Regions from separate parts of the Streptomyces sp. NPDC107471 genome, predicted to be linked through region 1. Evidence: riboswitches for the same ligand, from Rfam matches in the RefSeq annotation. Region 1 holds a riboswitch; the other holds the start of a gene.
The links. A riboswitch is a leader RNA that binds a small molecule or an ion and turns the genes downstream of it on or off. The one in region 1 is predicted to bind cyclic di-AMP.

Region 1 (7,433 bases):
ACAAATTTGCCGCAGAGGCAATGCTCCGGCTCAATGGAGGTATGACCTCCCCGGAAGCCTTCACGGAGCTGCCCTCGGTGGCTCCCCAGTTGCGCGCACTGCGCCGCCGCGCCTCCCTCACCCTGGAGGCCGCGGCCGGTGCCGCGGGGCTGTCGGCCGCCCATCTGTCCCGGCTGGAGACCGGACAGCGCCAGCCCTCGCTGCCGATGCTGCTCGCGCTCGCCCGTATCTACGGTACGACGGTCTCGGAACTCCTCGGTGAGACGGCCGCCGACCGGGACGCCGTGGTCCGCGCCGCCGACATGGAACCGACCGAGGCGGGCGGCTGGACCTACTTCCAGGCGGGCGCGGCCGGCCGTGGGATGCAGGCCCTGCGGGTGCGGGTGCCGCACGGCTCGCAGGGCGACATCGTGCGGGTGCACCCCGGCGAGGAATGGCTGTACGTCCTCAGGGGCCGGCTCCGGCTCCGCCTCGGGGACGCCACGCACCGGCTCGGTCCCGGCGACAGCGCGCACTTCGACTCGCTGACCCCGCACCGCATCGCCGCCCAGGACCCCGACGGTGTCGAGCTCCTGTTCGTCCACACCCTTTTGCAGAGTCCCACGGCCACGCTGTGCCTGGGCCCCACCCCTGGAGAGACGTCATGAGCGACATGGAGGAGAAGTTCCCCCGCGCCCTGTGGGTGCGCCTCATCATCTACCTGGCCATCGGCCACGTCTTCGCGGCCTTCATCTACTTCCTCTTCGAGGTGGGAGCCGGGCAGTAGCGGGCGTACGGCTCAGTCGAGCAGGCGCTCCCGCAGCCGCTCGCGGATCTCGGGCGTGAGGCCGAGACCCTCCTCCAGGTAGATGTCGACGCTGCCCCACGTCTCCTCGATGGTGTCGAAGGCCGCCGTCAGGTACTCGGCGCGGGCCTCGAACAGGGGGCTGAGCAGCTCCATGACCTCGGGGGAGTAGGCGTCGGCGGAGGTGCTGGTGCGGCGGACCTTGTAGCGGCGGTGCTTGGCGTTCGACTCCAGGTAGTCGGCGACGATCGCCTCGCGTTCCACTCCCAGGGCGAGCAGGGTCACGGCGACGGACAGCCCCGCGCGGTCCTTGCCGGCCGCGCAGTGCATGAGGGCGGGCACGCTGTCCTCGGCGAGGGAGCGCAGCACCTGGGCGTGCTCGGCGGTGCGCTCCTTGACCATCGTGCGGTAGGAGTTGATCATGCGGTCCGCGGCCTTGCCGTCGCCGAGCAGCTCACGGAGCTGTTCTATGTCGCCGTCGCGGACCATCTTCCAGAACCAGGTGCCCTCCGCCGGGTCGCTCAGCGGCAGGTTCACATTGGTGACGCCCGGCAGCTCGACGTCGGGGCCCTCCAGCTTCTGGTCCGCCGCGTTGCGGAAGTCGAAGATCGTGTGCAGCCCCAGGGAGGCGAGGAAGACCGCGTCCTCCGCGGTCGCGTGCGCGAGGTGACCGCTGCGGAACAGCACTCCGTGCCGCACCCGCCGCCCGTCCGCCGTCGGCAGTCCGCCCACGTCACGGAAGTTCCGGACACCTGCCAGTTCGGGTTCGGTCGACGGGATCTGCTGCGTCACGGGGGCTCCTCCCAGCCGGGCTCCGCCGACGCGGCTCGTCGGCGGGGCACGTCCTCGACGATACGACATGGATTCCTGGGGCAATGAGTTGTCCACAGGGCCGGTAATGACTTGTCCACAGCCGTTGCAGCCAGGGCCGTCGGCCGTTGATGATGTTGGGGCCTGAGCGCCCCTGTGGGCACCTGTTCGGATCTGTGAGGAAGCATCATGCTGGAGATCGCCGAGAACGGCCGTACGTGGATTCTGTCCGGGCCGGCCAGCAGTTACGCCCTGCACCTCACGGCCGAGGACGAGCTGCTGCACCTGCACTGGGGGCCGAGGATCGCCCTGGCCGACGCCGAGGCCCTCGCCATGAGTCCGCTGCCCGGGTACTGGCCCTTCGAGTCCCCGCTCGACGGCCGCGAGGAGTACCCCGTCGAGGGCGGCCCCCGCTTCACCCGCCCCGCCCTGTCCGTGCGCACCCACGAGCGGCGCGGCACCGAGTGGAGCTTCGACGTGTACGACACCGAGGGCGACGAGCTGCGGCTGCGGTTCCGCGACGGCGGACTGACCATCACGCTGCACTACCGGATGCGCGACGACGTCCTGGAGCGCTGGGTGAGCCTCGACAACCAGGGCCCGGACCCGGTCGAGCTGCTGCGCGCCGACTCCGCCACCTGGACCCTGCCCGACCGTGAGGACGGCTGGCGGCTGTCCCAACTGCACGGCCGCTGGGCCGCCGAGTCCCTGCTCACCCGGACCCCGCTGACGTACGGCGAGAAGGTCGTCGGCAGCCGCCGCGGCCACACCGGACACCAGCACCTGCCGTGGGTCGCGCTCGACACCGACGCCACCGAGGAGCGGGGCGAGGTCTACGGGGTCGCGCTCGGCTGGTCGGGCTCCTGGCGCATCGCCGTGGCGCAACTGCCCGACGCGCGCGTGCAGATCACCGGCGGTGCCGGGTACGACGACTCCGGTCTGCTCGAACTGGCGGCCGGGGAGTCCTTCACCACGCCCGTCTTCGCCGGCCTCTGGAGCGACGGCGGCCACGGCGGCGCGAGCCGCGCCTGGCACGCCTACCAGCGGGCGTACGTCATACCGGACGCGGACCAGGACCGGCCCGTGCTGTTCAACTCCTGGGAAGCCACGAACTTCGACATCTCCGAGGACCAGCAGGCCGCCCTCGCCCGGCGGGCCGCGGCGATCGGTGTCGAGCTGTTCGTGGTCGACGACGGCTGGTTCGGCGCCCGCACCAGCGACCGGGCCGGGCTCGGCGACTGGGCGCCCAACCCCGACCGCTTCCCCTCCGGCCTCAAGCCGCTCGCCGACCAGGTGCACGCGCTCGGCATGCAGTTCGGCATCTGGGTCGAGCCCGAGATGATCAACCCGGACAGTGAGCTGTACCGCGCCCACCCGGACTGGGTGCAGTACCAGACAGGACGGAAGCGGACGGAGTTCCGCAACCAGCTCGTGCTGAACCTCGCGCGCGAGGACGTCCGGCAGTACCTCTGGGAGCAGCTCGACACCCTGCTCTCCTCGGCCCCGATCGACTACGTGAAGTGGGACTTCAACCGCTGCTTCACCGACGCGGGCTGGCCCGGCGAGTCCTACCCGCAGCGCCTGTGGGTCGACCATGTGCGCGGCTTCTACGCCCTCCTGGACCGGCTGCGGGCGGCTCACCCGGGCGTGGCCTTCGAGTCCTGCTCCGGGGGCGGCGGCCGGATCGATCTCGGCGTGCTCAGCCGCACCGACCAGGTGTGGACCTCGGACAACACCGACCCCCTCGACCGGCTCGCCATTCAGTACGGCTTCAGCCAGATCCATCCCGCGCGGGTGATGGCCGCCTGGGTCACCGACAGCCCGAACACCCAGCTCAACGGTCGGGTGAGCTCGCTGCGGTTCCGGTTCGTGAGCGCCATGGCCGGGGTGCTGGGGGTCGGCGGGGACCTCACGGAGTGGAGCGAGGAGGAGCTGGCCGAAGCCCGTCGGTGGGTGGACCTCTACAAGGAGATCCGGCACGTGGTGCAGCGCGGCGAGCTGCACCGGCTGCGGCCGCCGCGGGGCGGACTGAGCGCGGTGCAGTACGTCCTCGGGGACGAGACCGTCGTCCTCGCCTGGCTCCAGGCGCAGAAGTACGGCGAGCCCGTCGCCGCGCTGCGGCTGCGCGGACTCGACCCGACAGCGACGTATGAATGCCTCGAAACGGGCGAAGTGTACCGAGGGGGCGTACTGCTGCACCACGGACTTCGTACCGGTTTGCGCGGAGATCTCGATGCGACGGTTATCCGACTGCGTCGCATCTAGGGCTTCTGTCCGAATTGGCGCTTTACGCCCAACTCCACCCAGGATGAGGGTTCCTGTGAATTCGTGACGTGAGCAGCGTCATATCCGTGACGGTGCGTCGCGCGTCATGTTCACGTAATTCATGGGTCCGACAAGGGGATTCGGGTGGGTGAAGGGTGTCCGATGCACTCAGGGTGACCGGTAATTCCCATTAGGGATCAACAGAAACGCCCGCACGGGCAACCACTCACTTGTCCCTTTGCGTCTTGCTCGTTTACGTTCGCCACCGATCCGGTCGGACGCCCAATCCTGCCGCCGAACGGATTCCGCACATCTACTCACCCGTGTACGGCAGGAGCGGGGGACCCACAGGCACAACCGCCTGTTCCGGTCTCCGGAACAGGCTAGGGGTTAAGTCGCGTTTCGGCGCGGCCGGGCATCTCCAGCTCGCACCCGACAGCTCACCTCGCAGGCGCCGGAGAGGAATTCGTCATGCCCGCGAAGGGTAAGCACCGCCGTCCGAAGTCCCAGCGCTTCGCCCGCTCGATCGCCGTCGCCGGAACCGGGGGCGCCGCGCTCGCCCTCCCGCTCATGGGAGCCACCGGAGCGCACGCCGCCCCTTCCCAGTCCGTTTCGGAAAAGGCCGTTCAGTCGCTTCCGGTCACGCAGAAGTCCGCCGAAAAGACGGCCGCGAAGAAGGACAGCGCGAAGACCGCGACCGTGCGCACCTATTCGGTGCGGGTCGGCGACTATCTCTCGAAGATCGCCGACGAACAGCACGTCAGCGGTGGCTGGAAGAAGCTGTACGCCGACAACCGTCAGGCCGTCGGTGACGACCCGTCGCTGATCCACCCGGGTCTGAAGCTCTCGATCGGCAAGAAGGCCAAGACGAGCGCGACGAAGTCCCACTCGTCGTCTTCGTCTTCGTCGTCCTCGTCCTCTTCCTCTTCTTCGGCGAAGACCGAGAAGACGGAGGCGAAGAAGTCGTCCGCCGAGTCGGCGGCCGCCACGCAGAGCTCGAACACCGCCAGCGGCTTCACGCTTCCGGTCAGCGGCGCCACCATCGGCACCGGGTACCGCGTCTCGGGCAGCATGTGGTCCAGCGGCTACCACACCGGTGTCGACTTCGTCGTCCCGACCGGCACCTCCCTCAAGGCCGTGGGCGCGGGCACCGTCGTCTCCGCGGGCTGGGGCGGCGCCTACGGCAACCAGGTCGTCATCAAGCTGGCTGACGGCTACTACGCGCAGTACGCCCACCTGTCCCAGCTCTCCGTCTCGGCCGGCCAGGCCGTGACCGCGGGCCAGCAGATCGGCCTCTCCGGCGCGACCGGCAATGTGACCGGCCCGCACCTGCACTTCGAGATCCGCACCACGCCGGACTACGGCTCCGACGTGGACCCGGTCGCCTACCTCCGTTCGAAGGGCGTCGCCGTCGGCTGACGACGCCTCATGTGCCACCGAAGGCCGGACCCCGATCCCCGGGTCCGGCCTTCGGTGTGCGCGGGGGAGGGGCCGCGGGCGCACCTGCCCGCAGCTTCATGATCAGTTCATTGCGTTCCTGTGGCGGGCACACTCGGGGCGTCGACAGGTGGGGGAGGGGCGGGGCACAGTGAACTCCCCTGCTGTGCAAGCGCTTTCTAAGGGTCCAGTCCCTTCACGAAAGGAACCGTCCGCCATGACGACCACGCGCAGAGCCTTCGGAGCCCTCGCCGCCGGCGCCGCCCTGGCCGCTCTCGCCCCCGCGGCCACCGCGAACGCCGGCCCCCGCCATCGCCGTCTCCTCGCCCACGACGACTTCCGCCACGGCCTCGGCCGTTGGGCCGTCGAACTGGAGCAGGGCGGCACGGTCACCGCGCGGCGCGGGATCCTGGAGGTCGACGTGCCGGCTGGCGCCACGATCTGGTTCCGGCAGCCGCTCGAAGGGCCCTACGTCCTGGAGTACACCGCCACCCCGGTGTCCGCGGGCGGGGTCAACGACCGGGTCTCGGACCTCAACAACTTCTGGAACGCGGTCGACGTCCGGTCCCCCGACGACCTCTTCGCCACCCACCGGGGCGGCGCGCTCGCGGAGTACGACTATTTGCAGACCTACTACTCCGGCTACGGCGCCAACTACAACACCACGACACGGCTGCGCCGCTATGTCGGCGAGCCCGGTGTGCGGCCCCTGATCCTCGACTACACCGAACCGCTGCTGGTGGCGAACGAGCCGAACCGGGTGCGGATCGTCTCCGACGGCTCCACGGTGCAGTGGTGGAACAACGGGCGGCTCGTGCTCGACCACACCGACCCGGAGCCGTACACGCGCGGGCACTTCGCGTTCCGGACGACCTGGAGCCATTTCCGGATCAGGGACTTCAAGGTGTGGCGGTCGCAGCGTCAACATTCCTGACGAGAGGCCTATTCCTCGTTTGGCCAACACTTTAGGAGTGGCTTATCTCACCGCCCGTCAAGTCCTTCCTACGGTCGCGTAGGTCACATTCGAAGGTGAATCATGAACGGCTGTGGCAGACGATTCGAAGAATGACAGCAGCTCAGTGATCGGGTCGTACGTGGCGGTGGGGGACAGCTTCACCGAGGGCGTCGGCGACCCCGGCCCCGACGGGGCGTTCGTCGGTTGGGCCGACCGGTTCGCGGTGCTTCTCGCGGACCGGCGGCCCGAGGGCGACTTCAGGTACAGCAATCTCGCCGTCCGCGGGAAACTCCTCGACCAGATCGTCGAGGACCAGCTTCCGCAGGCCGTCGAACTGGCACCGGACCTGGTGTCGTTCTGCGCCGGCGGCAACGACATCATCCGGCCCGGTACCGACCCCGACGAGGTCGCCGAGCGCTTCGAGCGGGCCATCGCCCGGCTCACGCAGGCGTGCGGCACGGTCATGGTGACGACCGGCTTCGACACCCGTGGCGTGCCGGTGCTCAAGCATCTGCGCGGCAAGATCGCCACGTACAATGGACATGTCCGGGCCGTCGCCGACCGGTACGGGTGCCCGGTGCTCGACCTGTGGTCCCTGAAGACCGTCCAGGACCGGCGGGCCTGGGACAACGACCGGCTGCACCTGTCTCCCGAGGGGCACACGCGCGTGGCGCTTCGCGCGGGACAGGTGCTGGGACTGGAGGTCCCGGCGGACCCGGACCAGCCCTGGCCGCCGCTGCCCCCGCGCGGACCGCTGGACGTACGGCGCGACGACGTGCACTGGGCGCGCGAGTACCTGGTGCCGTGGATCGGGCGCCGGCTGCGGGGGGAGTCCTCCGGGGACCATGTGACGGCCAAGGGTGTTCTGTCGCCGGACGACATCAAGTCGCGGATCGCGAAGGTGGCTTGAGGCGCGGCGCGGGTCGGTGTGCTGGGGCTGGGCGGGCTCGCCCGCTGGGTTCGTGGTTTGGGTGTCCGGGGCTTGTGGGGTTGTTAGGTGGGTCCTTTTCGGCGAGCGGCTGTAGGCGGGCGCGGTGTCCGAGTGCTGGGGCTCCGGCGTGCCTTGTGTGTCAGGTGACTTGAGTCGTGCCGGGTGCCGGGTGCCGGGTGCCGGGTGCCGGGTGCCTGGGGTTGGGTGCCTGGCGTCGGCCTGTCCCGGTGTCCAGGGCGGGTCGTCGAGTC
Region 2 (7,433 bases), on a different contig from region 1:
GGCAGGCCCGCACCTGGGTTCGTCCGCGATGGGGGCGGGTCCGCAGCAAGTCCCTCCCCTCCGGCGCAGCCTCGTCTTCGCCGGGCGTGGAGCCACGGATGGCGACCAGTGGCGAGCCTTGGGCCGCTGACCGTACGTCTTCCAGGACCAGGTTCTGTCCCGGTTCCCCGGCACCCGCTCGGCACTCGGAATCCCCGGAACCGCGGTCGACGCCGCGCCACCTTTCCGCGCACTTGGATCCGGCCCATTGCCACCCGCGCGTCGCGATCTCGCCGGACCCCCTCACCCCATCACCCCCTCACACCCTTGCCCCCGCGCCCCCTGCTCCCCTTGAACTTGAAGCCGCTTTGCCGCCCGCGCGTCGCGCCGTCGGTCGGACCCACTCGGTCCGTTGCCCCCACCGCCACCGCCACCGCCACCGCCACCGCCACCGCCACCGCCCGTTCCCCGTGCGTCCGGATACAGCCGGCCCGCCCGCCCCCACCACCACACCCCACCGCCGGAACTCCAGCACATGGACCGACCCGCCACCCGGAAGGACGTTGGCAGTGCCCGGATACCGTCAGGGAGTGACCGATCAGCCCTCCGCGCCCTCCAGCCCGGCGTCCCCCGCCGCACCCGCCCCAGTTAGCCCCCCCACCCCCACCCTCTTCACCTGGACCTTCGCCACCAACCCCTACCCCGCCTACGCCTGGTTGCGGGAGCACGAGCCCGTGCACAGGACGCGGTTGCCCAGTGGGGTGGAGGCGTGGCTGGTCACCCGTTACGCCGATGCCAAGCAGGCCCTCGCGGACCAGCGGCTGAGCAAGAACCCGGCGCATCACGACGAGCCCGCGCACGCCAAGGGGAAGACCGGTATCCCGGGGGAGCGCAAGGCGGAGTTGATGACGCATCTGCTGAACATCGATCCGCCGGACCACACGAGGCTCCGACGGCTCGTCAGCAAGGCGTTCACGCCGAGGCGGGTCGCCGAGTTCGCGCCCCGGGTGCAGGAGTTGACGGACGGTCTCATCGACGGGTTCGCGGCCGGGGGCAGCGCCGACCTCATTCACGAGTTCGCGTTCCCGCTCCCCATCTACGCGATCTGCGACCTGCTCGGTGTCCCGCGGGAGGATCAGGACGACTTCCGGGACTGGGCGGGCATGATGATCCGGCACGGCGGGGGGCCGCGGGGCGGTGTCGCGCGGTCCGTGAAGAAGATGCGCGGCTATCTCGCCGAGCTCATCCACCGCAAGCGGGAGGCGCTGCCGGACGAGCCCACCGCGGGCGAGGACCTCATCTCCGGGCTCATCCGGGCCTCCGACCACGGCGAGCACCTGACCGAGAACGAGGCCGCGGCCATGGCCTTCATCCTGCTGTTCGCGGGTTTCGAGACCACGGTGAACCTGATCGGCAACGGTGTGTACGCCCTTCTGACCCACCCTGAGCAGCGGCACGAGCTGCAGAGGTCCCTGGCCGGAGGGGAGAGGGGTCTGTTGGAGTCCGGGGTGGAGGAACTCCTGCGGTACGACGGGCCGGTCGAGCTGGCGACCTGGCGGTTCGCCACGCAGCCGCTGCGGATCGGTGGGCAGGACATCGCCGCCGGGGACCCGGTGCTCGTCGTGCTCGCGGCGGCGGACCGGGATCCGGAGCGGTTCGCCGACCCGGATGTGCTCGATCTGTCCCGCCGTGACAATCAGCACCTCGGTTACGGTCACGGCATCCACTACTGCCTCGGTGCCCCGCTCGCCCGGCTGGAGGGCCACACCGCGCTCGCCACCCTTCTCACCCGGCTACCGGACCTTCAACTCGCGGTAGATCCGGCTGATTTGCGGTGGCGTGGGGGACTCATCATGCGTGGACTGCGCACTTTGCCCGTGGAGTTCACGCCCGTCCGGTAATCGGCCGAAGGGTCCGGGGTATCCCGGCGGGAGGCCGCGTAAACATGACACGCCCTCAAGTCTGTGATCTTCACGTGATCTACGCGGCATTAACTTGTGACAAGTGATCGAATCCCTATACGTTCACGGACCAGCGCGGTCCCCGTATCACCCACCGCGCGGGTACTTGCTGTCTCGGGAAAGGTCCCCCCATGCTCTCCGGGAACGGTCGTCACCGTCGCCCCCGTCAGGCTCCGGCTCTCCTCGTGGCGGCCGGTGTGACGGGCTCCGCCATCGCGATCCCACTGCTCGGCGCGACCGGGGCGAGCGCGGCCACGGGCACCACGTGGGACCGGGTCGCGGAGTGCGAGAGCGGCGGCTCCTGGAGCGAGAACGACGGCAACGGCTACTACGGCGGCCTGCAGATGTCCCAGGAGAACTGGGAGAAGTACGGCGGCCTCGAGTACGCCGAGACCGCGGACCTGGCCAGCCGCAACCAGCAGATAGCCGTGGCCGAGAAGCTGCTCGCGGACCAGGGCATCGCCGCCTGGCCGACCTGTGGGCTGCTGGGCGGTCTCAGCAAGGACGCGAGTTCGGCCGATGTCGACACGGGTGTGGGGAGCGGTACGCCCTCGGCGTCGAGTTCGTCCGATTCGTCCGGTTCCGGATCTTCCTCCGGTTCCTCCGGTTCTTCCTCTTCATCCGGTTCCTCCAACTCGTCGGACTCCGAGGAGTCCTCGGGTCTGCTCGACGCGCTGGACGGTTCGTCCGCGACGCCCTCGCCGTCGGCCACCCCCTCCGGCGGTGACAGTTCGGCCAAGCCGGACAAAAAGAACGGTTCGGAGTCCGAGGGTTCCGCCAAGCAGGACGCACAGCCTTCCGACAGCTCGCCCGTGTTGAGCGCAGAAGAGGACGAAGCGGACAAGTCGTGGCAGGAGGGCAGTTCTTCGGCCCTCGTCGACGTCGGCGCCCTGGGTTCCGGCAAGCACCGCGGCGACAGTGTCGTGGAGAACACGACGAAGAGCACGGCCTCCTCCTCGACCGGCCGGCACGCCGCCACCTACACGGTCCAGGAGGGCGACTCCCTCGCCTCCATCGCCGACTCCCTTGGCCTCGACGGCGGATGGCGCGCGCTCTACGCCGAGAACAGGGACCGCATCGGGGCCGACCCGAGCAACATCTCCGCCGGTCAGACGCTCGACACAGGGGCGGAATAGGGTCGAAAAGACCTGAAAAACAACGGGAGTTCACGTCACGCTTCGCGCCGAATGTCCACTTTGGTGAAAGTGTGGGATGAGTCTCAGAAGCCCTGATCGTCTTTGAAATTCCGCCGAGCGCGTGTCTACGGTCGTGACCGCTCGGCAACCCGAGCCCCGTCTGTCGCAACGCCGAATCCTGCCAGCGGCCGTACGGGAACAGTCGTCGCGTCAAGCGCCGTAGGCAGGAGCGGGGGACCCAAGGTAAGCGCCGGACCCAGCAGTTCACGCTGGACCGGCTAGGGGTGAAGCCGTGCAAGGAGCCGCAAGGCGCCGAGCGCGACCGGGCAACTCAACCGGCCCGAACCCGACAGCTCACCTCGCAGGCGTCGGTGAGGGGATCGATCCATGCTGTTTTCCGGCAAGGGCAAGCACCGCCGTCCGTCCAAGGCCACCCGCGTCGCCGCGCTCGCCGGCGTCACCGGTGTCGCCATCGCCGCCCCGCTGATGGCGGCCGGCAGCGCCTCCGCCGCCACCGCCTCCGAGTGGGACGCCGTCGCCCAGTGCGAGTCCGGCGGCAACTGGTCCATCAACACCGGCAACGGCTACTACGGCGGCCTGCAGTTCTCGGCCTCCACCTGGGCCGCGTACGGCGGCACGCAGTACGCCGCGCAGGCCAACCAGGCCAGCAAGGCCCAGCAGATCGCCGTCGCCGAGAAGGTCCTCGCCTCCCAGGGCAAGGGTGCCTGGCCGGTCTGCGGCACGGGCCTGTCCAGCGCCGCCTACAACGGCGGCAGCAGCAGCTCGTCCTCCTCCAGCAGCTCCTCGAACACGAGCAGCCGTTCGACCGAGGAGCAGAGCGCCTCGCGTTCGACCGAGCGTCCGGCCGCCAAGAAGACCGTCACCACGCCGACCGGCAAGAAGGTCAAGAAGGGCGACGGCGAGTACAAGGTCGTCAAGGGTGACACCCTCAGCTCGATCGCCGAGAAGCACAAGGTCAAGGGCGGCTGGCAGAAGCTGTTCAAGCTGAACAAGGACATCATCGACGATGCCGACTTCATCTTTCCGGGCCAGCAGCTCCACCTGAAGTGACACCTGGCTGAACCACAGTGCCCTCACAGGCGTGGTCCTCATACTGAAGACCTCGTGAGGGTCACCCCCCCCGTCCCCACGGGCTCCCCGCTCCGGTGCGTGTTCCCCCGTACGCACCGGGGCGGGGCTTTTTCATGCGCGGGTACCGGCCCGTCTTTGTTCAGTTCGGAAACAATTTACTCTCGGTTCTGTCCATGGGTCGGTCCACACGGTCGCCGATCCCCCCGAGCCGGTTAGGCTCGGTCTCGCAGAACCCACCGCGGTCCCGGCGGACCGTGTCACATCCCAAGAAGGAGATGCTCGTGCCGTCCATCGACGTCGTCGTAGCCCGGGAAATCCTGGACTCCCGAGGCAACCCCACGGTCGAGGTCGAGGTCGGCCTCGACGACGGCAGCACCGGTCGTGCCGCCGTTCCGTCCGGCGCCTCCACGGGCGCCTTCGAGGCCATCGAGCTGCGCGACGGTGACCCGAACCGCTACTACGGCAAGGGTGTCGAGAAGGCCGTCCTGGCCGTCATCGAGCAGATCGGCCCGGAGCTCGTCGGCTACGACGCCACCGAGCAGCGTCTGATCGACCAGGCGATGTTCGACCTGGACGCCACCGACAACAAGGGCTCGCTCGGCGCCAACGCCATCCTCGGCGTCTCCCTCGCCGTCGCCCACGCCGCCTCCGAGGCCAGCGACCTCCCGCTCTTCCGCTACCTGGGCGGCCCGAACGCGCACCTGCTGCCCGTTCCGATGATGAACATCCTGAACGGCGGCTCGCACGCCGACTCCAACGTGGACATCCAGGAGTTCATGATCGCCCCGATCGGCGCGGAGTCCTTCTCCGAGGCGCTGCGCTGGGGCACCGAGGTCTACCACACCCTCAAGAAGGTCCTGAAGAGCAAGGGCCTGTCCACCGGCCTCGGCGACGAGGGCGGCTTCGCCCCGAACCTCGAGTCCAACCGCGCCGCCCTGGACCTCATCCTCGAAGCGATCAAGGAAGCCGGTTACATCCCCGGCGAGCAGGTCGCCCTGGCGCTCGACGTCGCCGCCTCCGAGTTCTACAAGGACGGCAAGTACCAGTTCGAGGGCAAGGACCGCTCCGCCGCCGAGATGACGGAGTACTACGAGGAGCTCGTGGCGGCCTACCCGCTCGTCTCCATCGAGGACCCGCTGTTCGAGGACGACTGGGCCGGCTGGAAGGTCCTCACCGACAAGCTGGGCGACAAGGTCCAGATCGTCGGCGACGACCTCTTCGTCACCAACCCGGAGCGCCTGGCCCGCGGCATCGAGGACGGCGCCGCCAACGCGCTGCTCGTCAAGGTGAACCAGATCGGCTCGCTCACCGAGACCCTCGACGCCGTCGAGCTCGCCCAGCGCAGCGGCTTCAAGTGCATGATGTCCCACCGCTCCGGCGAGACCGAGGACGTCACCATCGCCGACCTGGCCGTCGCCACCAACTGCGGCCAGATCAAGACCGGCGCCCCGGCCCGTTCCGAGCGCGTCGCCAAGTACAACCAGCTCCTGCGCATCGAGGAGATCCTCGACGACGCGGCGGTCTACGCCGGCCGCAGCGCCTTCCCGCGCTTCAAGGGCTGAGCACCGTAAAGGGCTGAGCAGCGTCAAGGGCTGCCCCCGGCAGGGCTAAGCCTTAGCCAGTCGTACGTACGTCCCCGTACCGGTCCCGTACCGTGTGCGGGGACGTACGCACGTAGAAGGGGAGGCGGAGAGCCGATGGCCGTGAAGGACCGGGACCGTTTCTCCACCACGACCAGGATCAGGCTGCTCGGCGAGCAGACCGCGGCCCGTGTCTACCGCTCCCAGACCAAACGGCAGGCGCGCCGCTCCCGGCTGACCGGCCGGGCCGCGCTGCTCGCCCTGGTGCTGTGCACGCTGGTGGTGGCGCTGGCGTACCCGATAAGGCAGTACGTCTCGCAGCGCGCCGAGATCGCCGATCTCCAGCAGGAGAAGGAGCGGGCCGCCGAGCGGGTCGAGAAGCTGCGCGACCTCAAGGCCCGCTGGCAGGACGACGCGTACGCGGAGCAGCAGATCCGGCAGCGGCTGCACTACGTGATGCCGGGGGAGACGGGGTTCATCGTCGTCGACCCGGACGCGGCGAAGCAGTCCCGCAGCGACCTGGGCGCGGCCGACCGGCCCTGGTACGCGAACGTCTGGGACGGGGTCGACAAGTCCGACGCCTCCGACCAGTGAACCGACCGACGGACCGATAGAAAGACAGGCATGGAAACGCCTCCGCCCTCCACTCCGCGTACCGAGCCGACCGACGCGGACGTAGCGGCCTTCAAGCAGCAGCTCGGCCGGCCGCCGCGCGGACTGCGCGCGATCGCGCACCGCTGCCCCTGCGGGCAGCCGGACGTGGTGGAGACGGCCCCCCGCCTCCCCGACGGCACGCCCTTCCCGACGACGTACTACCTGACGTGCCCGCGCGCCGCCTCGGCGATCGGCACCCTGGAGGCGAACGGCGTCATGAAGGAGATGACGGAGCGGCTGCAGACCGATCCGGAGCTCGCGAAGGCGTACCGGGCCGCGCACGAGGACTACCTCGCCCGCCGGGACGCCATCGAGGTACTGGAGGGCTTCCCGAGCGCGGGCGGCATGCCGGACCGGGTGAAGTGCCTGCACGTCCTGGTGGGCCACTCGCTGGCCGCCGGGCCGGGCGTGAACCCGCTGGGCGACGAGGCGATCGCGATGTTGCCGGAGTGGTGGCGCAAGGGCGCGTGCGTGACGCTCGCCGAGACCGAGGAGAGCGACCAGTGACCCGGGTCGCCGCGATCGACTGCGGTACGAACTCCATCCGGCTCCTCGTCGCGGACTGCGACCCGGAGACGGGTGAACTGGTCGACTTGGACCGGCGTATGACCATCGTGCGGCTCGGGCAGGGCGTCGACCGGACCGGGCGGCTGGCCCCCGAGGCGCTGGAGCGGACCTTCGCCGCGTGCCGGGAGTACGCGGCGGTCGTCAAGGAGCACGGGGCCGAGCGGCTGCGGTTCGTCGCCACGTCCGCCTCCCGGGACGCTGAGAACCGGGACGAGTTCGTGCGCGGGGTCCTGGACATCCTCGGTGTCGAGCCCGAGGTGATCTCCGGGGACCAGGAGGCCGAGTTCTCCTTCACCGGGGCGACCAAGGAGCTCACGGGCAGCGACCACCTGGCCAGGCCCTACCTGGTCGTGGACATCGGCGGCGGCTCGACCGAGTTCGTGGTGGGCGACGACCGGGTGCGGGCCGCGCGTTCCGTGGACGTCGGCTGTGTGCGGATGACCGAGCGGCACCTTGTGCGGGAC

Region 2: it holds a riboswitch for cyclic di-AMP, as region 1 does, so the genes downstream of both, ACZ66S_RS31490 (transglycosylase family protein) here and ACZ66S_RS10570 (M23 family metallopeptidase) in region 1, are expected to answer to the same signal.

The regions. Positions count from the first base shown of each region.
Region 1 is NZ_JBVJPC010000003.1:234,241-241,673, forward strand. Features, by position in the region: gene ACZ66S_RS10550 (helix-turn-helix domain-containing protein) at 42-647, shown strand; gene ACZ66S_RS10555 (DUF6126 family protein) at 644-766, shown strand; gene ACZ66S_RS10560 (tyrosine-protein phosphatase) at 779-1,576, opposite strand; gene ACZ66S_RS10565 (alpha-galactosidase) at 1,784-3,859, shown strand; cyclic di-AMP (ydaO/yuaA leader) riboswitch at 4,168-4,328, shown strand; gene ACZ66S_RS10570 (M23 family metallopeptidase) at 4,331-5,278, shown strand; gene ACZ66S_RS10575 (DUF6250 domain-containing protein) at 5,514-6,230, shown strand; gene ACZ66S_RS10580 (SGNH/GDSL hydrolase family protein) at 6,376-7,161, shown strand.
Region 2 is NZ_JBVJPC010000010.1:258,926-266,358, forward strand. Features, by position in the region: gene ACZ66S_RS31480 (cytochrome P450 family protein) at 570-1,880, shown strand; gene ACZ66S_RS31485 (transglycosylase family protein) at 2,072-3,076, shown strand; cyclic di-AMP (ydaO/yuaA leader) riboswitch at 3,282-3,459, shown strand; gene ACZ66S_RS31490 (transglycosylase family protein) at 3,464-4,147, shown strand; gene eno (phosphopyruvate hydratase) at 4,444-5,730, shown strand; gene ACZ66S_RS31500 (FtsB family cell division protein) at 5,866-6,342, shown strand; gene ACZ66S_RS31505 (DUF501 domain-containing protein) at 6,373-6,909, shown strand; gene ACZ66S_RS31510 (Ppx/GppA phosphatase family protein) at 6,906-7,433, shown strand, end outside.